2 regions of the Micromonospora sp. WMMD723 genome follow, and region 2 is predicted to be linked to the other one. Evidence: riboswitches for the same ligand, from Rfam matches in the RefSeq annotation. Region 2 holds a riboswitch; the other holds the start of a gene.
What was found. Region 2 has a riboswitch for thiamine pyrophosphate ahead of ACN261_RS01950 (ECF transporter S component). Riboswitches for the same ligand answer to the same signal wherever they lie in the genome.

Region 1: linked by a shared signal. The riboswitch ahead of thiE (thiamine phosphate synthase) and the one ahead of ACN261_RS01950 (ECF transporter S component) in region 2 are both predicted to bind thiamine pyrophosphate.

What each region holds. Positions count from the first base shown of each region.
Region 1 covers NZ_JBMKNR010000001.1:1,100,506-1,104,159, forward strand. The annotation lists gene ACN261_RS04925 (thiazole synthase) at 1-160, opposite strand, end outside; gene thiS (sulfur carrier protein ThiS) at 166-366, opposite strand; gene thiO (glycine oxidase ThiO) at 377-1,447, opposite strand; gene thiE (thiamine phosphate synthase) at 1,441-2,067, opposite strand; TPP riboswitch at 2,062-2,171, opposite strand; gene ACN261_RS04945 (ThuA domain-containing protein) at 2,509-3,654, shown strand, end outside.
Region 2 covers NZ_JBMKNR010000001.1:433,252-436,905, reverse strand. The annotation lists gene ACN261_RS01955 (ABC transporter ATP-binding protein) at 1-1,147, opposite strand, end outside; gene ACN261_RS01950 (ECF transporter S component) at 1,181-1,771, opposite strand; TPP riboswitch at 1,847-1,952, opposite strand; gene ACN261_RS01945 (alpha/beta fold hydrolase) at 2,064-2,894, shown strand; gene ACN261_RS01940 (DUF6328 family protein) at 3,020-3,523, shown strand; gene ACN261_RS01935 (hypothetical protein) at 3,622-3,654, opposite strand, start outside.

The DNA.
Region 1 (3,654 bases), 670 kb from region 2:
CGGCGGTGCCGGGCGCGGTGTCGACCCGGCGCAGGGCGAGGGTGACCAGTCCGGTGCCGGAGGCCCGGATCGCCTGCTCCAGCACGTGCAGGTTGGCCGCGCCGCCGGTGCCGAGGATGAGCCGGGAGGTGAAGGTCCGTCCGGCGATGGTGAGGGGCATCCGGGTCACCCGCCCTGGGCAGCGCTGAGCACCTCGACCCGGTCGCCGTCGCGCAGCTCGGTCGCCGGCCAGCCGCCCCGGGGGACCACCTCGCCGTTGACCGCGACGGCGAGGCCGCGCCGCTGCCCGGTGACCGTGGCGACCAGGTCCGCGACGGTCGTGCCGCCGGCCAGCTCGCGTCCGACGCCGTTGACGATCAGTCGCACGTCTTCCTCCTCAGTGGAACCGGTCGGCGGTGAAGGGGGTGAGCAGGGGGTCCGGCTGACCGGTGACGATCAGGTCGGTGATCAGGTCGGCGGTGACCGGGGTGAGCACGATGCCGTGCCGGTGGTGGCCGGTGGCGGCGAGCACGCCGGGCCGGCCGGGCAGCGGGCCGAGGATCGGCGCGTTGTCCGGGGTGCCGGGGCGCAGCCCGGCGGTCGCCTCGGTCAGCGCGTACTCGGCGAGTTCGGGGACGAGGTCGACGGCGGCCCGGAGCAGCCGCAGCACCGCCCCGGTGGTCACCTCGGTGTCGGTGCGTTCCTCGACGGTCGCCCCGAGCACCACCTCGCCGTCGTCACGGGGGACGAGGTAGACCGACTCGCCGTCGGCGTACCCCCGGATGACGTGCCGGAAGCCGGGCGGGCGGTGGTCGGGCGCGCGCAGCCGCAGCACCTGGCCCTTGACCGGGCGGACCGGTAGCCCGGTCAGCGCGGCGGCGCCGCAGCCGGCGGCGACCACGACGACCGGCGCGTCCACCTCGGCCAGTCGGGTCACCGCGCCGGGCAGCAGGGTCGCGCCGGCCCGTCCGGCGGCGGCCCGTAGCGCGTCGACCAGCCGGCGCGGGTCGACCTGGTGGTCGCCGGGGGCGACCGCCCCGCCGCGCAGCCGGGGGGTCAGCGCCGGTTCGCGCTCCCGTAGCTGCGACGGGCGCAGCGCGCTGATCGGCAGCCCCAACCCCTGCTGGTACGACCAGAGCCGGCGTGCCTCGGCCAGGTCGTCCCCGGTCAGCCCGACGACGAGGGTGCCGTCGGTGCGGTAGCCGAACTCCGTTCCGGTGGCTTCGGTCAGTTCGGCGGCGAAGCCCGGCCAGCGGGCGGCGGACGCGGTGAGCAGCCCGGTCAGTTCCCGTTCCCCGAAGTACGCCTCGGCGACGGGGGCGAGCATTCCGGCGGCGACCCGGGACGCGCCGGAGCCGGGGGCCGGGTCGTGCACGGCCACCCGCAGGCCCCGGGTGGCGCAGCGCCAGGCGATCGCCAATCCGACCGGCCCCGCGCCCACGATGGCGACGTCGGGCCGGGTCAGCACGTCAGCGCCGCGATCAGTTCGGCGGTGGCCCGGCCCGGGTCGGCGGCGGTGGACAGCGCCCCGACCACCGCCACCCCGTACGCCCCGGCGGCCCGCAGCGCCGGCACCGTGGCGACGGTGACCCCGCCGATGGCGATGACCGGCACGTCGACGGCCGCGACGACGGCGCGGATGCCGGCGGGGCCGATCGGGTCGGGCAGGCCGGTCTTGGTGGCGGTCGGGTGGCACGGGCCGACGCCCAGGTAGCTGGCCCCGGCGGCGACGGCCCGGGCGGCGGCGACCGGTTCCCGGGCGGTCGCGCCGAGCACGGCGGCGTGGCCGAGGACCCGGCGGGCCGCCGCGACGGGCAGGTCGTCCGCGCCGACGTGGCCGCCGTGGGCGTCCACCGCGAGGGCGACGTGCAGCCGGTCGTTGACCAGGCAGGTGGCCCCGTACGGGGCACACTGCTCGCGCACCCGTCGGGCCAGGTCGTACGCCTGCCGGTCGGTGGTGTGGTCGGTCACCCGGACCTGGACGACGAGGTCGGCGCGGGCCACCGGGAGGGCGGCCCGTACGACGGCGAGCGGGTCGCACCCGGGGCGGGTGTCGGTGATCAGATGCAGTCGGCCGAGGGACGGCACGGCAACTCTCCTCCCTGCGCCGGCATTACCCGGATCAGGTTCGACGGTCGGGGGCTCCCAGCCCCCCTCTCAGCCCGGTGTACCGGGCTCCCGTGGGTCACGTGCCTGTGACCGTACGACAGATCCGCTGATCCGCCAAGGGGTGTTAGATTGATCCAGGACCATCGATGCCTACTGTTTTGGGCTTGTATCCACATAAGCCGGAAAAGCGAGTCGCCGATACCGAATCGTTACATGCTCATGCCTTGCCGGAAACCAATCCAGCGGCGCTAATTTGTTCAACCGATCGACATTATTCCGGTGCGGAGCCTCGGCGTGGCCCGTACCTGATCGCCACCGGTGCGGACCTCGGCGGGCCCACACCGATCCGACCGGGGACGGTCTGCGGCGAGTCGTCCCCATGCCCCCACCACTGTCCAACGCGGACAAAAGGAGCATGGAGTGTCTCCATCCCGCCATCGCCGCGCACGTCGCGGTCCACTGGGTGCCGGTCTACTGGCCCTCTCCCTACTCGCCAGCGGCCTGATCGGCGGCACCGCCGCCCAGGCCGCTCCCGTCGCGCAGGCCCGGCCCCAGGCCGCACCCGCGCCGGCAGCGGCAGCCGCCGCCGAACCGTTCTCGGTCCTGGTCTTCTCCAAGACCGCCGGATTCCGGCACGACGCCATCCCGGCCGGCATCGCCGCGATCCAGAAGCTCGGCACCGAGAACGGCTTCACCGTCGACACCACCGAGGACGGAGCCGCCTTCAACGACACCAACCTGGCCAAGTACCAGGCGGTCATCTGGCTCTCCACCACCGGTGACGTGCTCGACGCCACCCAGCAGGCCGCGTTCGAGCGCTACATCAAGGCCGGCGGCGGCTACGCGGGCGTGCACGCCGCCTCCGACACCGAGTACGACTGGGCCTGGTACGGCAACCTGGTCGGTGCGTACTTCTCCGGCCACCCGGCCAACCAGCAGGCCACCGTCAAGGTCGAGGACCACGCGCACCCGTCGACGGCCGACCTGCCGGACCGCTGGTCCCGGTTCGACGAGTGGTACAACTTCCGCACCAACCCGCGCTCCAAGGTGCACGTGCTGGCCAGCCTGGACGAGAAGTCCTACAGCCCGGGTGCCGGCGCGATGGGCGCGGACCACCCCACCGCCTGGTGCCAGGACTACGACGGCGGTCGCTCCTGGTACACCGGCGGCGGTCACACCCAGGCGTCGTACACCGAGCCGGAGTTCCTCAGCCACCTGCTCGGCGGCATCCGCACCGCGGCCGGGGTCGAGAACGCCGACTGCGGCGCCACCAAGACCTCGAACTTCGAGAAGGTCACCCTCGACAGCAACACCAACAACCCGATGGAGCTGGACATCGCTCCGGACGGCCGGGTGTTCTACGCCGAGCGCGACGGCCGGGTGCAGATCGTCAAGCCGGACACCGGCAACACGGTCACCGCGACCCGGCTGGACGTGTTCACCGGCAACGAGGACGGCCTGCTCGGGTTGCGCCTCGACCCGGACTTCGCCACCAACAAGTGGATCTACCTGTACTACGCACCGGCCGGTGGCGCCCCGCGCAACTACCTGTCCCGGTTCACCGTC
Region 2 (3,654 bases):
GCCGCTCCAGCAGCTCGTCCACGGTGGCCCGGACGGCCGGTTCGGGGCGACCCGTCCGGCGCGGGCCGAGGGCCAGTTCGTCGTGGACGGTACGGGTGACGAACTGGTGCTCCGGGTCCTGGAAGACCGAACCGATCCGGCCGGCCAGGGCGGGGGCCCGCCACCGGTGCGGGGGCGTACGGGTGTCCCCGTCGGCCAGGGCGGCGGTGGCGGTCAGCCGGCCGGCCCCGGGGCGGAGCAGGCCGCCGAGCAGCAGCGCGAGGGTGGACTTGCCGGCCCCGTTCGGGCCGAGGACGGCGAGCGCCTCGCCGGCGCGTACGGCCAGGTCGGTGGGGGCCAGTCGGGGCGGCAGGCCGAGCCGGTCGGCGGTGAGCAACTCCGCGTCGGGCGGCCCGGCGGCCCGCCGGGTCACCGTGGGGTGGCCGGGCACCCACACCCCTTCGGCGGCGAGCGTGGCCCCGTGCGCGGCGAATACCGCCTCCGGGGTCCCGTCGGCCCGGACCCCACCACCGGGGGTGAGCACCACCACCCGGTCGACCAGGGGGAGGGCGTCGGCGACCCGGTGTTCGACCAGGACCAGGGTGGTGTCGGGGTCCAACGCGCCGGCCACCGCCGTGCGGACCAGGTCCGCGCCGGCCGGGTCGAGGTTGGCGGTGGGCTCGTCGAGCAGCAGCAGCCCCGGCCGCAGCGCCAGCACGCCGGCCAGGGCGAGCCGCTGCTGCTCGCCGCCGGACAGCGCCGCGGTGGGCCGGTCCCGGTGGTACGGGAAACCGACCCGACGCAGCGCCTCGTCCACCCGGGGCCAGATCTCGTCGCCGGGTACCCCCCGGTTCTCCAGGCCGAACGCGACGTCGTCGCCGCAGCGGGCCATCACGAGCTGGGACTGCGGGTCCTGGAAGACGGTGCCGACCCGCTCACGGGCCTTGGTCGGGTCGAGGCCGTCGATCTCGACGGTGCCCTCCTGCTCGCCGGAGTCCGCCGGCAGCAGCCCGGCCAGCGCGGCGAGCAGGGTGCTCTTGCCGGCCCCGGACGGCCCCAGCAGCAGCACCCGTTCCCCGTGGTCGATGCGCAGGTCGACCCCGCGTACCGCCCAGGCCCGCCGCCCGGCGTGCCGCCAGCCGAAGCCGACCAGCCTCACCCCGGCCACGCCACCGACCCCTCCCCGCTCGCCACCGCGGGGTCAGACGAGCTTGCGGTCGCGGGCGGCGGGGAACCGGTCGAGCACCCCGGTCTCGGCGAGCGCCCGGGTCAGGTACCAGCCGCCGACCCCGGCGACGACGGCGGCGCTGAGCACGGTCAGTGCCGCGTACGGCAGGCGGTAGCTGACCAGGGCGTACTCGGCGTTCCAGACGAAGAAGTCGAACAGGGCGGCGCTCAGCCCGGTCATCGCCCCGGCGAGCACCGCCACCGGCAGCCGGTACGTCCGGTAGCGGAACGCGGCGAAGGCCAGTTCCGCGCCGAGGCCCTGGATCAGGCCCTGGACGATGGTGACGCCACCCCACTCCGCACCGAGCAGCGCGGAGACGGTGGCGGCGACGGCCTCGCAGAACAGGGCCGCCCCCGGCTTGCGGATCACCAGGCCGCCGAGCACGGCCGGGACGAGCCACACCCCGTACATCACGGCCTGGCTGGCCGGTGCGGCGGCGAATACCGGGTCGACGGCCTTCCAGACCAGGCCCCAGGCCCAGAAGATGACCCCGAAGGCCACGGCGATCACGGCGGCGACCACGATGTCGATCGTGCGCCACCGGTTGGTGGTGGTGTGCTGCATGTCGGTGCTCCCAGTCCAGCGATCGAACCAGGAGAAGACGCACGCCGCGCCCGGCGGCAGCCGGACGGCGGCGCGGCTGGAGGTCGACCGAACTCCCTGCGCTGGCATTACCCAGATCAGGTTCGAGGGTCTGCGGGCGGTGCCCGCACTCTCAGCGCTGTGCGCTCCCCTGTCGGATGTGAAGTTGTCTCGGCAGACGCTAGCACCGACCTGCGGCAACGGCCCAGCAGGTCATGGTTCCCGGCATTCGACGCCCGGGCGGGGGTCCGGGTCGCTGGGTAGGCTGACGATCATGCGGGTGGCGGCGCGGGGACTGACGTTCGACGTACGGGCCGGTGGCCCGGAGGGCGGCAACGTGGTGCTGCTGCTGCACGGCTTCCCCCAGCACGGTGGGGAGTGGGACGCGGTGGTGCCCGCCCTGCACGCCGCCGGGCTGCGCACGTACGCACCCGACCAGCGGGGTTACTCGCCCGGTGCCCGCCCGACGGAGGTGGCCGACTACCGGCTGCCGGAACTGGTCGCCGACGCGGTGGCGGTGCTGGACGCGCTGGACGTCGAGGCCGCGCACGTGGTGGGGCACGACTGGGGCGCGGTCGTCGCCTGGGCGTTGGCCGCAGGGCACCCGGAGCGGGTGCGTACCCTCACCGCGGTCTCGGTGCCGCATCCGGCCGCCTTCGGGTACGCGCTGGCCACCGACCGCCGGCAGCGGGCGCGCTCGGCGTACATGGCGTTGTTCCGCCGGGCGGGCCTGGCGGAGAAGGTGCTGCTGGCCGGGCGGGGGGTGGTGCTGCGCCGGCTGCTGTCCGGCGTCGGCGACCCGGCCCGGGTGGCCGGGTACGCCGGGCCGCTGCGGACCCCCGGCGCGTTGACCGGGGCCCTGAACTGGTACCGGGCGATGTCGGGGCGGGACATGAAGGCGGTCGGTCCGGTGGGCGTGCCGACCAGCTACGTGTGGAGTGACCGGGACGTGGCGATCGGGCGGGCCGCCGCGCAGGCGTGCGTCCGGCACGTGTCGGGGGAGTACCGGTTCGTGGTGCTTCCCGGGGTGACCCACTGGATTCCCGACGAGGCGCCGGGCCCGTTGGCCGAGGCGATTCTGGCCCGGGTGCGCGGGTCGGCCTGACGCTGTCGGCGGAGCGGCCCGATCGGGGTTCGTGAATCGGTTTCGGGCGGTTGCGGATCGGGCACAGGCGTTGCTGCCGACGGGGGTGCCCCCGTCGGTCGTACCGTCTGAACCGGAGGTAACGCGTGTCGAAGGAATCCGAGAAGCAGCGATGGCAACGCAACTTCGCCGATCTGCTCCAGGAACTGCGGGTCGCCCAGACCGGCGTGCAGATCCTCTTCGCCTTCCTGCTGACCCTGCCGTTCAGTAACGGGTTCACCCGGACCAGCGAGTTCCAGCGGGACGTCTACATCCTGGCCCTGCTGTCCGCCGCCGCGGCCACCGCGATGATCATCTCGCCGGTCGCCTTCCACCGGGCGCTGTTCCGCCAGGGCCGCAAGCCGGAACTGGTCCGCTTCGCCCACCGGATGGCCTCCGGTGGGTTGGCCTTCATGCTGGTCGCGATGGTGAGCGCGGTCCTGCTGATCGCCGACTTCGTGCTCGACACCGGCATCGCCGTGGTGCTCACCGTGATCACCGGCCTGTGGTTCCTGACCTTCTGGGTGATCCTGCCGTTCGCCCGGCGCAACTGGGGCGAGGACGACATCGACGACGACGATGACGACCCGGTGGTGCTGAGCGGCGACTGATCCCGTTCGTCGGGTGGTGCGACGAGTGCGGTGGGCCGGGGGTCCACCCGGGCCGACGGCGGCCGGGGTGGACCCCCGGCCCCGCTGCCGCCGGCGGGTCAGCGGGCGATGGCCCAGGCCAGCACGGCCGC